DNA from 4 places in the Methylobacterium sp. XJLW genome. Region 2 is predicted to be linked to each of the others. Evidence: predicted binding sites of a transcription regulator. Region 2 holds the regulator's gene; each other region holds the start of a gene.
The links. The regulator PhoB, encoded in region 2, activates phosphate uptake and scavenging genes when phosphate is short. The targets are predictions, from matches to a motif close to TGTCATNNANCTGTCAT.
Positions count from the first base shown of each region.

Region 1: the regulator PhoB is predicted to act here: its motif matches at 1,607-1,623, upstream of A3862_RS12365 (inorganic phosphate transporter).
Region 3: the regulator PhoB is predicted to act here: its motif matches at 2,126-2,142, upstream of A3862_RS28815 (CorA family divalent cation transporter).
Region 4: the regulator PhoB is predicted to act here: its motif matches at 2,173-2,189, upstream of A3862_RS25750 (YdcH family protein).

Region 1 covers NZ_CP016429.1:2,661,290-2,665,499, forward strand. The annotation lists gene A3862_RS12365 (inorganic phosphate transporter) at 1-1,554, opposite strand, end outside; partial or broken gene A3862_RS32060 (autotransporter domain-containing protein) at 1,986-2,873, shown strand.
Region 2 covers NZ_CP016429.1:4,196,153-4,200,362, forward strand. The annotation lists gene pstB (phosphate ABC transporter ATP-binding protein PstB) at 1-533, shown strand, start outside; gene phoU (phosphate signaling complex protein PhoU) at 652-1,371, shown strand; gene phoB (phosphate regulon transcriptional regulator PhoB) at 1,560-2,255, shown strand; gene A3862_RS19460 (protein-disulfide reductase DsbD family protein) at 2,403-4,210, opposite strand, start outside.
Region 3 covers NZ_CP016429.1:6,210,189-6,214,398, reverse strand. The annotation lists gene groL (chaperonin GroEL) at 1-1,606, opposite strand, end outside; gene groES (co-chaperone GroES) at 1,681-1,971, opposite strand; gene A3862_RS28815 (CorA family divalent cation transporter) at 2,185-3,171, shown strand; gene A3862_RS28810 (methyl-accepting chemotaxis protein) at 3,378-4,210, shown strand, end outside.
Region 4 covers NZ_CP016429.1:5,592,411-5,596,620, forward strand. The annotation lists gene A3862_RS25745 (propionyl-CoA synthetase) at 1-1,530, opposite strand, end outside; gene A3862_RS25750 (YdcH family protein) at 1,977-2,159, opposite strand; gene A3862_RS25755 (YdcH family protein) at 2,291-2,551, shown strand; gene purE (5-(carboxyamino)imidazole ribonucleotide mutase) at 2,630-3,127, shown strand; gene A3862_RS25765 (5-(carboxyamino)imidazole ribonucleotide synthase) at 3,124-4,210, shown strand, end outside.

The sequences.
Region 1 (4,210 bases), 1.5 Mb from region 2:
GAGTGCCATGTTGCGCACGGTGGCCATCTGCAGGCCCGAGCCGTTGGCCGCCATCGTCCCGGCGACACCGGATGACAGGATGTGGGTGGTCGAGACCGGCAGGCCGTAGAGTTCGGCCAGCCCGATCGTGCCGGCCGCGACGATCTCCGCCGAGGCACCCTGCGCGTAGGTCAGGTGGGTCTTGCCGATCTTCTCGCCCACCGTGACGACGATGCGTTTCCAGCCGACCATGGTGCCGAGGCCGAGGGCGAGGGCGACGCAGACCTTGACCCAGCCCGGGATGTAGCGCGTGCCGTCGTTGAGCAGGCCCGCGTAGCGCTTGAGGGTCGCCTTGTCGGCCTCCGAGAGATCGGCCCCGGAGCCCGGCAGCACGCGCACCGCGTCGGCGGCGAGGTACATGTCGCTGCGCAGGTTCTGGGTCTGGGCGGCCGGCACCGTGCGGATCGCGCCGTAATTCTTCACGCTGGCGGCAATGTCGTTCGCGAGCGCCGCCAGCGCGGCGTAGACGGGCGGCGCGTTCAGGTCCTTGGTCTTCAGCGCTTCCGTCACGGTCCGGCGCGCGGCGGCGGCGTCCGGCACCTCCGCGCCGGGCGCCCGGGCGGAGAACACCGCGCCCGCCGCCGTCGAAGCCTGCACGAAGGCGGGCGTCGTGTCGTCCGCCATGGTGCGGTTGAGCGCGTAGGCAGTGGGGGCGGCGCCGATCAGGATCAGCATGATCAGGCCCATGCCCTTCTGCCCGTCGTTGCCGCCGTGGAAGAACGAGACCAGCGTGCAGGTGAGGATCAGCAGGCCGCGGATCCACAGGGGCGGCGGCGCTTCGCCCTTCGGCGCCGCGTAGAGATCCTTGCGGCGCACCGCGAATTTCAGGGCGAGCAGCAGCAGCGCCGCCAGCACGAAGCCGCAGACCGGCGAGAACAGCAGCGCCTTGAAGACGTTGAGGGCCTGGCTCCAGTCGACGCCCGCGGTGCCGTCGCCGCCGTTCATCAACTGGTTGGCGAGGCCGACGCCGAGCACCGAGCCGATCAGCGCGTGGGACGAGGAATTAGGCAGCCCGAACGCCCAGGTTCCGAGGTTCCAGAGGATCGCCGCCAGCAGCAGCGCGAAGATCATCGCGTAGCCCGCATGCGAGCCGACATTGAGGATCAGCTCCACCGGCAGCAGCGTCACGATGGCGTAGGCCACGGCGCCCGAGGAGAGCATCACGCCGAGGAAGTTGAAGACGCCCGACCAGATCACCGCGACGAGCGGCGGCATCGAGTGGGTGTAGATCACCGTGGCGACCGCATTGGCGGTGTCGTGGAAGCCGTTCACGAACTCGAAGGCGAGGGCGATCAGCAAGGCGAGGCCGAGCAGCGCGAAGGCGCCGTAGGCGAGGGGCGCCTCGCCGACGGCGTTCATGTCCGCGATCAGGCTCAGCACCGCGTAGCCGAGGCCCGCCACCAGCACGAGGAGGAAGGCGACCACCCCGCCGAGATGCAGTCCGTGGTCGAGGCGCGGGCCCCCTACCTGCCGGCCTGCGACCGCCCCCGACGGCGCCACGGCGGAATCGGACATGAACCCTCGCGCGGAATCATTCGTGATGGTGAGCCGGGATTAAAATGTGCCCGTGACGGTCGGGTGACGTCGATCCCGCGTCCAGCCTCGCGCAACGGCATCCGGCCGAAGCGATTTGCGGGATTTCGTCCCGTCCCCAGTGTCCGGGCCGTCCCAGTGTTCGGGCCGCCGAGGATGGGCGGTCTGTGCCGGGCCCGTTGCGATGACGGACGGCCATCGCCCCGATCCTCATGTCATGACGGCACGCGCTACAAGGTTAAGACGAAGATGAGTCATGATATGATTTGCGCCGGCAAAGTTTTGATCCTGTTGCTGGCAGGATACAAATGTAAGCTTTTAGATTTGTGACTGGATTATGACGAAGGCGAGCGCGTAGAGTTCGCTAAATCTCCGGCTCGCAGGCTGAATCGCCGCGCGCTTTGGGGGTTGGCATGACATTTCGATATGGCGTCTCGATCGTGGCGTTGGCGGTCGCTGCCTTCGGACCGGGCGCGCAGGCACAGACGGCCAACACGACCGCTTCGGACGTCAATGTCCTCAATCTGCTGGCGCCGTACCTGACGCTCAACACGACGGCGACCGGTCAGCAGACGCTGCAGCTCAACCTGGCGCAGTCGATCGCGATCAACACCGCCGCGGGGCTCGCCCAGCAGCAGCTCGCGATCAGCGACAAGAACCTGCTGGGCTCGGCGCGCAACGACCTGTCCTCGGCCGGGCTCGGGACATACGGCGTGGCTGCAAATCTCGCGGGCGGCCTGCCGGCCCAGACGCCGATCAACGGCATCGTTCCGCAACAGCTCGTCGGCGGCCTGGGTGCCCAACTCGGCCCGATCTACCAGCGCGGGGTCGAGCAGGGCGCGAGCGGACCCCTGGGCAGCGTGGTCAATCTGCTGGCCGGTGCCTACGGTTTCACAGGCAACAACCTGGGCGTCGCCAAGAACTACTATGCCAACGGCGCGGCCAACAATCCGAGCGTGACCCCGGCCAACTACGTGGCGGTGCCGGCCGTGGCGCCGGCGGGCTACAGCCTGCCCACCGCCAACGGGCTGCCGAACACGACCAACAGCGTCTACGACCTCGCCTACGGCGTGACCAACACGCAAGCCGGCCAGGATGTCTACGGTTCCTCGCGGCCCGTCCAGGCGGCGCCGGCCCGGTTCAACACCTTCGACCCGACCGCGCTCAACGGCATCGCCACGAACCCGTCCTTTCCGAGCGGGCACACCACCTACGCGTTCACCGACGGCATCCTGCTCGCGATGCTGGTGCCGCAGCAATACCAGAGCATGCTGGCCCGGGCGGCCGACTACGCCAACAGCCGCATCGTCCTGGGCGTGCACTACCCCCTGGACATCATCGGCGGACGGGCGCTCGCCACCTACGACCTCGCCCAGGCCTTCACCAACCCGGCCTATATCAACAACGCCGCGGTGACTGGCACGGCGATCAACCTGCCCGCCCAGTTCGTGGCGGCCCAGAGCCAGCTGCAGGCCTACCTCGCCGCCCAGTGCGGCAACACCGTCGCCGCCTGCGCGGGCAGCGCCGCCAACGCGGCCGGGAATCCCTACGTGCCGTCGGCCGGTAACCAGGCTGCCTACCAGCAACGCCTCACCTACGGCCTGCCGACCCTCAGCTTCGCCCAGGCGCCCCGCGAGGCGGCTCCCGCCGGCGGGCCGGACGCCTCGATCCTGCTCGCGCCGCTCTACGGCGGATCGACCGCCGCCGCGCGGACCCTCGCGCCCACCGGCGGCCTCTACGGCCAGCTCGCCACCAGCACGATCAACCAGATCCTGGTCAACACCGAGACCAACGCGCTGGCCGCCTTCTACGGCAGCCCCCTGAGCTATTGGAGCCGCCTCGACCTCTATGCGGCCGCCGGGTATTTCGGGAACGTCACCGGCACCCTGCGCATGGACGCCACCGACCGCCTCGGCATCGATGTCGGCATCGGACAGGGCGGCGCGCTCTACGCCAACGGCACCATCGCGGGGACTGTCTTCGTGGGCGCCGGCGGCCTGCTCGGCGGCTCCGGCACGGTGGGCGGGATCGGCGCGCTCTCGGGGGGCACGGTTGCGCCGGGCAACTCCATCGGCACGCTCACCGTCGCCGGCAATGCCGCCTTCGCGGCCGGCTCGACCTACCGGGTCGAGGCCAACGCCGCCGGACAGGCCGACCGCATCGCCGCCACCGGCAGCGCCACCCTGTCGGGCGGCACCGTCCAGGTGCTGGCCGCCTCGGGCGCCTACAATCCGCGCACCACCTACACGATCCTCTCCGCCGCCGGCGGCGTCTCGGGCCAGTTCGCCGGCGTGACGGCGAACCTCGCCTTCCTCAGCCCGGGCCTGCGCTACCGGACCGACGCGGTCGACCTGACCCTCACCCGCAACGACGTGCCGTTCGCCGCGTCAGCCACCAGCCGCAACGGCATGGCGGCGGCCAACGCCGTCCAGGCGGCCGGCCCGGGCCGGCTCTTCGACGCGGCGGTCGCCTTCACCACGGCCGAGGCCGATGCCGGCTTCCGGGCGCTGGCCGGCGACATCCATGCCGGCACCGTGTCCACCGCCTACGAGACCGCGTTCTTCGTGCGCGAGGCGGTGCTCGACCGCCTGCGCTGGGGCAGCCCGGCACCGGCCTCGATTACGGCACCCTGCCGGCC
Region 2 (4,210 bases):
GCCCCTCCATCGACCTGAACGAGCTGCGCTCGCGCATCGGCATGGTGTTCCAGAAGCCGACGCCGTTCCCGATGTCGATCTATGACAACGTCGCCTTCGGCCTGCGCCTCTACGAGAAGCTGCCGAAATCCGAACTCGACGGCCGGATCGAGGCCTCCCTGCGCAAGGCCGCCCTCTGGGACGAGGTGAAGGACAAGCTCAAGCAGCAGGGCACGGGCCTGTCGGGCGGCCAGCAGCAGCGCCTGTGCATCGCCCGCACGGTGGCGCAGCGCCCAGAGGTGATCCTGTTCGACGAGCCGACCTCGGCCCTCGACCCGATCTCCACCGGCCGCATCGAGGAGCTGATCGAGCAGTTGCGCGACGAGTTCACCATCGTGATCGTCACCCACAACATGCAGCAGGCGGCGCGCATCTCGCAGTTCACCGCCTTCATGTATCTGGGCCAGCTGATCGAGTTCGGTCCGACCAACCGGATGTTCATGAACCCGACGGAACGCCGCACCCAGGACTACATCACCGGCCGGTTCGGCTAGTCTGCCTGAACGCTCCGGTCTCGGGGAAGGTCGTCCGGTCGCCGCATCCGCGGAGGGCCGGCGGGTCCCCGAGGGCCTCCCCGGAGCGCCGCCCCCGGGACCCATCGAAGGATTCGCCATGCCCGGCCATATCGTCACCTCCTACGACACCGACCTGGAGAACCTGCGTCGCTCGATCTCGGAGATGGGCGGCGTGGCCGAGAAGATGACCGCGGAGGCGACGGACGCCCTCGTGCGCCGGGACGACACGCTCGCCCAGGCGGTGATCGTCGCCGACAAGCGCCTCGACGCCCTGCAGCGGGACATCGAGGAGCGCGCGGTGCTGTTGATCGCCCGGCGTCAGCCCCTGGCGATCGATCTGCGTGAGACGATCTCGGCGATCCGCGTCTCCGGCGACCTCGAGCGGATCGGCGACCTCGCCAAGAACGTCGCCAAGCGGGTGGTGGCGATCTCCGATCAGGCGCCGGCCCAGAAGATCGTTCTCGGCGTGCGCCACATGAGCGACCTCGCGGAGGGCCAGCTCAAGGACGTTCTCGACGCCTATGCGAGCCGCGACGTCCAGGCAGCCCACGATGTCTGGGAGCGGGACGGCGAGATCGACGCCCTGTACAATTCGCTGTTCCGCGAGCTCCTGACCTACATGATGGAGGATCCGCGCAACATCTCGTTCTGCACGCATCTTCTGTTCTGCGCCAAGAACGTCGAGCGGATCGGCGACCACACCACCAACATCGCCGAGACGATCCATTATCTCGCCACGGGCGAGGCCCTGGCGGGCGACCGGCCGAAGAACGATGCGTCGAACTATGCGACCGTGGACGGGGTGCCGGCTCCGTAAGCGGGCCGCCCCCGGTCCAGGCGTCGGCCTGCGCGCGCTCCTGTGGGGCGCCGCCCGAGAATCGGAGCGTGCGGGTTGAGGCTGAGCGGCGCCTCCTGCACCCTCCGCCTGCCCGCCGGCTCAAAGGAGCGTCGGCGCGCCTGCAGGCCGTATGGCGCCGCTTCGTGAACGGATCTTCGAACGTGAGCATGCAAGTCCTGATCGTCGAGGACGAGGAGGCGCTGACCACGCTGCTGCGCTACAATCTGGAAGCCGAGGGCTTTCTGGTGGATTCCGCGGCTCGCGGCGACGACGCGGAGCTGCTCCTGGCGGAGCGGATCCCCGATCTCGTCCTGCTCGACTGGATGCTGCCCGGCCTGTCGGGCATCGAGCTGTGCCGGCGGATCCGGGCGCGCCGGGAGACCGAGCGGCTGCCCGTGATCATGCTCACCGCCCGGGGCGAGGAGGGCGACCGGATCCGCGGTCTCGGGACGGGCGCCGACGACTACATCGTCAAGCCGTTCTCCGTCCCGGAACTGCTTGCCCGGATCCGCGCGCTGCTCCGCCGGGCCAAGCCCGCCCATGTCTCGGACCGGCTGGCGGCGGGCGACCTCGAACTCGACCGCACCGGCCATCGCGTCCGCCGCGGCGGCGAGGAGCTGCATCTCGGCCCCACAGAGTTCCGTCTGCTGGAATTCCTGATGCTGGCGCCGGGCCGGGTCTTCTCCCGCGAGCAGCTCCTCGACGGGGTCTGGGGACACGACGTCTACATCGACGAGCGCACGGTCGACGTCCATGTCGGGCGGCTGCGCAAGGCACTGAACGGCCCGCGCCAAGCCGACCCGATCCGTACGGTCCGCGGCTCGGGCTACGCCTTCGACGAGACGTTCTCGCTCGACGCTTGAGAGGGGCGCGAAGCGTTCCGGGACAAAGGGTTCCGGGCCGGAGGCCGGTCGGCCGCGCCGCCCGCCCGCTTGCAGCGAAGGGAGCCAGGGACGTTCGAGGCCGGCGGATGCTGCGAGGCCCGGCGGCCCCCCGGGCCTCGCGCAGATTCAGCGGGTCAGCGCCGCGCTCCGGCCGGACGCGACCGGCACGGCGTCGAGCGCCGCCAGAACCGTCCCCTCGGTGAGGATCTGCGGAAGCACCTGAGGCGCTCCGGTTCCGGTATAGAGGAGGTAGAGCGGCACGCCGCTGCGCCCGTGCTTCTCCAGCAGACGGGTGATCTCGGGATTCTGGTTGGTCCAGTCGCCCTTCATGTAGGTCACGCCGCGCTCGGCCATCGCGGCCCGCACGGCCTTGGTGTTGAGCGAGGTCGCCTCGTTCACCGCGCAGGTGATGCACCACGCGGCGGTCATGTCCACGAAGACGGGGCGGTGCGCGTCCACCAGGGCGTCGAGACGCGCTTGAGTGAAGGGCTCGACCCCGTCGGCGGCGGCCTGCGCCGACGGCGCGGCGCGGTCCCGCGGAAGGGTCACGGCGAGGGCCGACACGGCGATTAGCGCGAGGGCCGCAGCGACCCGCGCGACCCGGCCCGCCCCGGGCGCGGCGGCGCGGCCGTGTTCCCAGGCCCAGGCGGCGAAGCCCACCAGGACGAGGCCGATCAGCGCCGCCAGCAGCCCACGCGGATCGACCTGCTGCGCCAGAACCCAGATCAGCCAGGCCACGGTGGCGTAGACCGGGAAGGCCAGGACCTGTTTGAGGGTCTCCATCCAGGCGCCCGGCCGCGGCAGCGCCCGCAGGGCCGGCGGCCAGAGGGTCAGCACCAGGAAGGGCAGGGCGAGGCCGAGGCCGAGGCTCGCGAAGACGGCGAGCGCGACACCGGCACTCTGCGTCAGCGCGAAGCCCACCGCCGAGCCCATGAACGGCGCCGTGCAGGGGGTCGCCACCAGGGTCGCCAGCACACCCGTGAAGAACGAGCCGCTCAGGCCGGCACGCCGGGTCAGGCCGTCTCCGAGGCCGGCGAGCCGGCCGCCGACATGGACCACTCCGGACAGGCTCAGGCCCATAGCGAACAGCAGATAGGCGAGGGCTGCGACCATGGCGGGCGATTGCAGCTGGAAGCCCCAGCCGATCGCGGCCCCACCGCCCTTCAGGGCGATCAGCAGGGATGCGAGGCCGAGGAAGCTCGCCAGCACGCCGGCCGTGTAGGCGAGGCCGTGCAGCCGCAGCCGCGCCGGGCCCTCGCCGGCATGCCGCACGAGGCTCAGCACCTTGATGGACAGCACCGGGAAGACGCAGGGCATCAGGTTTAGGATCAGGCCGCCCAAAAAGGCGAAGGCCGCGGCGGTCGCGAGGGTCAGCGCGTCGAACTCGGCGGCGGCCGGCGGGGCTCCGGCCGGATTCGGCGCGCTCGACGCAGCCGCGACGGCAGGAAGCACCGGCTCGTCACCATACGCGAAGGCGAGGCGGCGGGTGCCGTCCATGCCGACCTCGTCGATCGTCAGGACGCCGGGCAGGGCCGCGGGCACAGGATCGGTCGGGCTGCTGCGCGCGATGGTCAGATGCAGACCGGTCTCGTCGACGGTCATCACCTGCGCGGCGGCGTTGTCGATCGCCGTCTCGGCATAGGGGAAATAGGCGGCGTTCCGGATGGATTCGGGCTTCAGGCCGGTCGCGGCGAAATCGAGCTGCAGCGTGTCGCCCTGGCTCGACAGGCGCAGGGGCCAGAGCGCCGGCGCGGGCAGGGCAGCCCGGGCGTGCGCGAACAGTGCGGCGTTGGCCGGGTCCGGCTCGGCCTTGCCCACCGGCAGGGTGAGGGCGAGATCGGCCGAACCGGGGACGCACTCGGTCTTGCAGACGAGATAGGTCAGCTTCGCCTGGATCTGAACGGGATTGGCCGGGTCGAGGCTCGGCGGCGGCG
Region 3 (4,210 bases), 2.0 Mb from region 2:
TCGCCGGAGCAGGGCTGTCCTTCTTCGGGGCGTCGGCGACCATCGCCTCGGTGGTCACCAGCAGGCCGGCGACCGAGGCCGCGTCCTGCAGGGCGGTGCGCACCACCTTGGCCGGGTCGACGATGCCGGCCTGGATCATGTCGACGTACTCTTCGGTCTGGGCGTTGAAGCCGTAGGTCTCGGAGTCCGCCTTGTCGGTGATCTTGCCGACCACGATCGAGCCCTCGACGCCCGCGTTCTGGGCGATCTGGCGGATCGGGGCCTCGAGAGCCTTGAGGACGATCTTGATGCCGGCCTGGACGTCCGGAATGTCGGACTTCAGGGCAGCGACCGCCTTCTTGGCGCGCAGGAGCGCGGTGCCGCCGCCGGGGACGATGCCTTCCTCGACCGCCGCGCGGGTGGCGTTGAGGGCGTCGTCGACGCGGTCCTTCTTCTCCTTGACCTCGACCTCGGTCGCGCCGCCGACGCGGATCACCGCGACGCCGCCCGCGAGCTTGGCCAGACGCTCTTGGAGCTTCTCGCGGTCGTAGTCCGAGGTGGTCTCCTCGATCTGCGCCTTGATCTGGCTGATCCGGCCCTCGATGTCGGCCTTCTCGCCGACGCCGTCGATGATCGTGGTGTTCTCCTTCTCGATCCGCACGCGCTTGGCGCGGCCGAGCATCGGGAGCGTCACGTTCTCGAGCTTGATGCCGAGGTCCTCGGCGATCATCTGGCCCTTGGTCAGGATCGCGATGTCCTCGAGCATCGCCTTGCGGCGGTCACCGAAGCCCGGCGCCTTCACGGCCGCGACCTTCAGGCCGCCGCGGAGCTTGTTGACGACGAGCGTGGCGAGCGCCTCACCCTCGATGTCCTCGGCGATGATCAGGAGCGGCTTGCCGGTCTGGACCACGGCCTCGAGCACCGGCAGCATCGCCTGGAGCGAGGAGAGCTTCTTCTCGTGGATGAGGATGTAGGGATCCTCGAGCTCGGCGACCATCTTCTCCGCATTCGTGATGAAGTACGGGGACAGGTAGCCGCGGTCGAACTGCATGCCTTCGACGACGTCGAGCTCGGTCTCGGCGGTCTTGGCCTCCTCGACCGTGATGACGCCCTCGTTGCCCACCTTCTGCATGGCGTGGGCGATCATCTCGCCGATCTCCTTGTCGCCGTTGGCGGAGATCGTGCCGACCTGGGCGACCTCGTCGGAGGTCGAGACCTTCTTGGCGCGGGCGATGATGTCCTTCACCGCAGCCTGGGTGGCGAGGTCGATGCCGCGCTTCAGGTCCATCGGGTTGATGCCGGCGGCGACGTACTTGGCGCCCTCGCGGACGATGGCCTGGGCCAGCACGGTCGCGGTGGTGGTGCCGTCACCCGCGATGTCGTTGGTCTTCGAGGCCACTTCGCGCACCATCTGGGCGCCCATGTTCTCGAAGCGGTCGGCGAGCTCGATCTCCTTGGCGACGGTGACGCCGTCCTTGGTGATGCGCGGGGCGCCGAAGCTCTTCTCGATCACGACGTTGCGGCCCTTCGGGCCGAGCGTCACCTTCACCGCGTCTGCGAGGATGTCGACGCCGCGCAGCATCTTGTCGCGGGCGTCGGCGGAGAAACGAACGTCTTTCGCTGCCATTGTGTGCCTCTTATCTGGTTGGGTTGCGCCCCAAGACTATGGAAAGTCTCAAAGGGCGGTGAGAGGTGATCCGATCAGACGGCGACGACGCCCATGATGTCGGATTCCTTCATGATCAGGAGGTCCTGACCGTCGATCTTGACCTCGGTGCCGGACCACTTGCCGAACAGGACGCGGTCGCCGGCCTTGACGTCGAGCGGGTTGACGCGGCCCTGCTCGTCGCGGGCGCCGGGACCGACGGCGACGATCTCGCCTTCCTGCGGCTTCTCCTTGGCGGTGTCCGGGATGATGATGCCGCCCTTGGTCTTCTCCTCGCTCTCGATGCGACGGACGACCACGCGGTCGTGCAGCGGACGGAACTTCATGAGCTGCCCTCTTGCTTCAGGTCTGGAGTTGGCGTTGATGCGGCCGGCGGGACCGCTCGCGAACTCGACTGTTAGCACTCTGTCTCGGCGAGTGCCAAAGACGGCGGCGAGATAGGCTCGCTGCGGTTCCGAGTCAAGGCTGTCGCACCCCCGCGCGACGGTGCGATGACGCGCCGGCGGCCTTCCTTCTCGCCCCATGGATAATGCGCCGTCATGTTGAGCCTGCACGGACCCGAAGGCCCGGTGGCGTTGCAACCCGGCAGCCCGATCGCGCGCCATACGGTATGGCTCGACCTGAACGACCCGAGCCCGGAGGAAGCCAAAGCGGTCGAGGCGGCGACCGGTCTGCGCGTGCCGTCCCGGGCGGCGCTGTCGGAGGTCGAGACGTCGAGTCGCCTGCGCCGGGTGAAGGGCGGCCTGTCGCTCTCGACGCCGATGATCACCTTCGAGCAGAGCGCGTCGCAGGTGAAGCCGCTGGGCTTCCTGCTGACCAAGGACCACTTCGTCACGATCCGCTTTCACGACCTGCGCGCCTTCGACTCCTCCGCGAAGCGCATCGCGGAGGGCGATGGCAGCACGACCCCGAGCGAGATCTTCCTCGTCGTCCTGGAGGAGCTGGTCGACAGCCTCGCGGACGCCCTGGAGGACATGGGATCGGAACTCGACACGCTCTCGACCCGGATCTTCGACTTCGACGTCCGCGGTGCCGAGCGGCGGCGCCTGGAGAGCCCGCCGCCCCGGCGCCGCGACCTCGCCCTGCGCCGGATTCTGCGGGGCATCAGCAACCGCGGAAAGGTCCTGGGGAAGATCCGCGCCAGTCTGCTCGGGCTCGAACGGATCGTGCCGTTCGTCGCCGCAGCCTGCGACGGCATCGGCCTGCCGGAGGACGCGCGCTTCGAGACGATCAAGCGGGACATCGAATCCCTCGACGAGTTCGAGACGCGCCTCGCTGAGAACGTGCAGTTCCTGCTCGACGCGGCCCTCGGCCTCATCACCATCGAGCAGAACAACGTCTTCCGGGTGCTCACCGTCGTCTCGGTGGTCGGCGTCCCGCCAACCTTGATCGCGTCGATCTACGGCATGAACTTCAAGCACATGCCGGAGCTGGACTGGACTCTCGGCTATCCCTACGCGCTCGGCCTGATCCTTTTCAGCGCCATAGCGCCTATAGTATACTTTCGAATGCGCGGTTGGTTCTGATATTCAGACCGTTTTAACAGCACAAAAAGCGTCTCGCCAAGTGTTAGTGGCGCGGAAATCATCTACCCCGACCTCGAAGGCACTCCGTCATCGCGATCAAAAGTCTTCGATTGCCTGCCGCCAAACGGAGACCAGCATAACGCAGCAAGAAAGAGTTCATTAACGCTGCGATGCGATACCCGCGGGCGAGGAATGCGAGTGTCGAAATGTTCAACCGTACGACTTTCAACGAAGCCCAGGCCAAGATCGATGCCCTGGATCGTTCGCTCGCGATCATCGAGTTTTCGATGGACGGAAACGTCGTCCATGCGAACAAGAATTTCTTGAAGCTGATGAAGTATGATCTGCCGGATATTCAGAACCGGCACCACCGTCTCTTCGTGGATAGGGCTTATGCCGAGACCGCGGAGTATACGGAATTCTGGGACAAGCTGAAGGTCGGCCAGTACGTCACCGGCGAGTTCCTCCGCCTGGACAAGGACGGCAACTCGGTCTGGCTGGAGGCGACATACAATCCCGTCCTCGACGCCCGTGGCCGGCCCGTGAAGGTGGTCAAGTTCGCCTCGGACATCTCCGCCAAGAAGAAGGAGATCAACCGGCTCCTGACCATGATCGACAACGTTCCGGTGGCCGTCATGACGGCCGACCTCAAGAACGATTTCAAGATCGACTATATGAACGCCACCTCGCGCCGGACCCTCGGGACGATCGACCAGCATCTGCCGGTGAAAGTCGACGAGATGCTCGGCCGGTCGTTCGACATCTTCCACAAGAATCCGAGCCACCAGCGCACCATGCTGGCGGATGCGAGCCGGCTGCCGCACTCCACCAAGATCAAGGTCGGACCCGAGACCCTGAACCTGCGCGTCACGGCCGTGAACGACGAGAAGGGTCAGTATCTCGGGCCGATGCTGACCTGGGCCGTGGTCACCGCGCAGGTGAACATGGAGACCGATGTCAAGCGGGTGGTCGAGGCGGTGGGCTCGGCCATCCAGGAGATGCAGAACTCGGCCGAAGGGCTGATGCAGTCCGCCGAATC
Region 4 (4,210 bases), 1.4 Mb from region 2:
GTTGATGATGTCGTCGGTGCGTCCCAGCACCGTGATGTAGCCGTCCGCGTCGATCACCCCGGCATCCGAGGTGTCGTAGTAGCCCGGGAACGTGGAAAGGTAGCTCGACCGCATGCGCGCGTCCGAGCCCCAGAGCGTCGGCAGGCAGCCGGGGGGCAGGGGCAGGCGGATCGCGATGGTGCCCATGGTTCCGGCCGGGACCGGTTTGCCGCCCTCGTCCAGCACCTCGACCCGGTAGCCCGGCATCGGCACGCAGGTGCTGCCGTGCTTCACCGGCAGGAGGCCGAGACCCATCGGGTTGCCGGCGATCGGCCAGCCGGTCTCGGTCTGCCACCAATGGTCGATCACCGGCCGGTTCAGCACCCGCTCGGCCCAGGCGACCGAATCGGGATCGGCGCGCTCGCCCGCGAGGAACAGGCTGCGGAAGGCGGAGAGGTCGTAATCGGCGATCCGGGCGCCGGCGGAATCCTCCTTCTTGATGGCCCGCAGCGCCGTCGGCGCGGTGAACAGGCACACGACCCCGTACTCGGCGACGACCCGCCAGAATGCGCCGGCATCCGGCGTGCCCACCGGCTTGCCCTCGTACAGGACCGTGGTGCAGCCGTGCAGGAGCGGCGCGTAGACGATGTAGGAGTGCCCGACGACCCAGCCGATGTCGGAGGCGCAGAAATAGGTCTCGCCGGGCTGGACGCCGTAGAGATTCGGCATCGACCACGCGAGGGCGACGAGGTAGCCGCCGGTATCGCGGACCACGCCCTTGGGCTTCCCGGTCGTCCCGGAGGTGTAGAGGATGTAGAGCGGGTCGGTGGCGGCGACCGGCACGCAGGCCGCCCGCTGCCCCGCCGCACGGGCGGCCGCCACGGTCTCGGCCCAGTCGCGGTCCCGCTCCGGCATGAGCGTCGCGGCGGCCTGCGGGCGCTGCAGGATCAGGCAGGCTTCCGGCTTGTGGCGCGAGGCCGCGATCGCCGCGTCGAGGAGCGGCTTGTAGGCGACCACGCGGTTCGGCTCGATCCCGCAGGAGGCGGCGAGCACCACCTTCGGCGCCGCGTCCTCGATCCGCACCGCCAGCTCGTTGGCCGCGAAGCCGCCGAACACGACCGAATGCACCGCGCCGAGCCGTGCGCAGGCCAGCATGCCGAACAGGGCCTCGGGCACCATCGGCATGTAGAGGATCACCCGGTCGCCCTTGCCGACGCCGAGGCCGGCGAGGACGGCGGCCAGTACCGCCACCTCGTCGCGCAACGCGCGGTAGGTGATGCTGCGCTTGGTCCCGGTGACGGGCGAATCGTAGCGGATCGCCACCTGATCCGCCCGCGCTCCGTCGGCGTGACGGTCCACGGCATTGTGGCAGGCGTTCAGGGTGCCGTCCGGAAACCAGCGGCCGTAGGGGCCGGAATCCGGCGCGAAGGCCCGCTGCGGGACGTCCGCCCAGTCGAGCGCCTGCGCCGCGCCGAGCCAGAACGCCTCCGGTTCGCGGCGGGCCGAGTCGTAGATGTCCGGGTAGCGGCCCGGCAGGCTGGCTCTCGTCATCGGTTCGGCGTTTCCTCGCGGGCCGCTCTCCGGCGGCGGGGCCCAGAGTAGCGCATTCTTCCGCGGGTGCGAGGCCGGTTGTGGGTCGCCGGAACCGCCGCGCACCTTCGCTCGCGCGATCGGGGTGATCCGTGACGCGTTCGCCGGATGCATCCCGGATCGGCTGCTTCGAAGCCGGGCGCCTCGGCGTGGCCGGCGGGAAACGCATCTGCCGGGAGGTCGCGGGTCGTCTGTTTCGATCCCCGGGCGTGCGGGCGCGGCAGGCGCCCCGTCGCCAAGGCTCCGGGGTCACATCCGCGAGAGCACGACGCCCGCCCGGATCGGCGATCCCCAGGCGGCCGTTTCTCCAAACGAGCGGTCGCAGAACGCAAAACCGCCGCACCGGTCTCCCGATGCGGCGGCAGCTGTCGTGCCGTTTTTGCTATCCGTGCGGACGGATCAGGGGCTCAGTGCAGCGTATTGCCGTTCGCCTGCAGCCTGTTGATCTCGTCCTTGAGAAGGAGTTTCCGTCGCTTCATCTCGGCGATGTGAAGGTCGTTCGCCGAAGGCCTGTGGATCGCTTCCTGAATCTCACGCTCGAGGGCTTCGTGCTTCCGGGCGAGTTGGTTCAGATGCGTCTGCAGCGACATGAGCCGAATCTCCTGTCATCGTTTCGACACACCGAGATTGGCACAAGATGCCGGACCTGTCGAAGCGTTTTCTGCTGCTAAGTCTGATGATTGCTTACCGCGCCGTCTTGTCCGGCGCCGGAGCGTGACGCATGCTCTCGGGCCATGAACGGTCTTCGGGTCCTCAGGTGACGATGGCGGACGAGGCGGGTGAGAGTGCGCAGTCGGACCTCCTGGGCGAACTGGCGCGGCTGCGCGAGGAGCACCGGGATCTCGACGGTGCCATCGAGGCGCTGGAGCGCAGCGTGGCTGGCGACCAGCTCCAGATCCAGCGTCTGAAGAAGCGCAAGCTCACCCTGCGTGACCGCATCTTCCACATCGAGGACGCGCTCACGCCGGACATCATCGCCTGATGCCGGTGGACGTCTTCGGGCCGCGCCTTGCCGCGGGCCCGCACCGCCTGTAAGCGCCCTCTTTTTCCGGGATCAACGATGGCGTCGCCTCCGGTCGCGATCATCATGGGCAGCCAGTCCGACTGGGCGACCATGCGGCATGCCGCCGAGACGCTCGATGCCCTCGGCGTACCCTACGACGCGCGCATCGTGTCGGCCCACCGCACGCCGGACCGGCTCGTGGCCTTCGCCAAAGGCGCGGTCGCGGCCGGCCTCAAGGTCGTGATCGCGGGGGCGGGCGGCGCCGCGCACCTGCCCGGCATGGCGGCCGCGATGACCCGCCTGCCGGTCTTCGGCGTCCCGGTGGAATCCAAGGCCCTGTCTGGCCAGGACAGCCTCCTCTCGATCGTCCAGATGCCGGCGGGCATCCCGGTGGGGACCCTGGCGATCGGCCGGGCCGGGGCCATCAACGCGGCCCTGCTCGCCGCCGCCGTCCTGGCGCTCTCCGATCCGGATCTGGCGGAGCGCCTGGAGGCGTGGCGCGCGGCCCAGACCGCCTCGGTGGCCGAACGGCCGGTGACGGAAGAGAACGCGTGACGGACAAGATCCTCGGCCCCGGCTCCACCCTCGGCATCGTCGGTGGAGGCCAACTCGGGCGCATGATCGCGCTGGCGGCGGCCGATTACGGCCTCAAGGCGCACGTCTACGCCCCCGACGCGGACAGCCCCGCCTTCGACGTGGCCGCCCGGACCACCTGCGCGGCCTACGACGATGCCGAGGCGCTGGCCGCCTTCGCGCGCAGCGTCGATGTCGTGACCTACGAGTTCGAGAATATCCCGCACGCCACGGCCGACATCCTGGCCCGGCACGCCGCCCTGCACCCGAACGCGCGGGCGCTCTCGACCACGCAGGACCGCCTCTCCGAGAAGGAATTCATCAACGGGCTGGGCATCCCGACGGCGCCGTTCCGGGCGGTGGACACGCCCGACGATCTCGACCGGGCGATCGAGGTGATCGGCCTGCCGGCGGTGCTCAAGACCCGCCGCTTCGGCTACGACGGCAAGGGGCAGCGCATGCTCCGCGAGCGGGCCGAGGGCGACCGCAACGCCCTGTTCGCCGAGTTCGGCGGCGCGCCGCTGATCCTGGAGGGCTTCGTGCCGTTCGAGCGTGAGGTCTCCGTGGTGGGCGCCCGCGGGCGCGACGGCAGCTTCGCGGCCTACGACCTGTGCGAGAACGAGCACCGCGATCACATCCTCGCTCTGACGCGGGTGCCGGCCCCGGGCGTGGCCCCGGAGACGGGCCGCATCGCCCTCGAGATCGCCCGGCGGATCGCCGACGCCCTCGACTATGTCGGCGTCCTCGCCGTCGAGATGTTCCTCGTCCGCGAGGACGGGGCGGAGCGGCTCGTGGTCAACGAGATCGCGCCCCGGGTCCACAATTCCGGCCACTGGACCAGCGAGGGGGCACTGACCTCGCAATTCGCCCAGCACGTGCGGGCCGTCTGCGGTTGGCCGCTGGGCGATCCGGGCCGGGTCGGCGGCCTGCCGGTGGAGATGCGCAACCTGATCGGCGCCCAGGCCGACGACTGGCACGCCCTGCTGGCCGAGCCCGGCGCCCATCTGCACCTCTACGGCAAGGGCGAGGCGCGTCCCGGCCGGAAGATGGGTCACGTGACCCGCC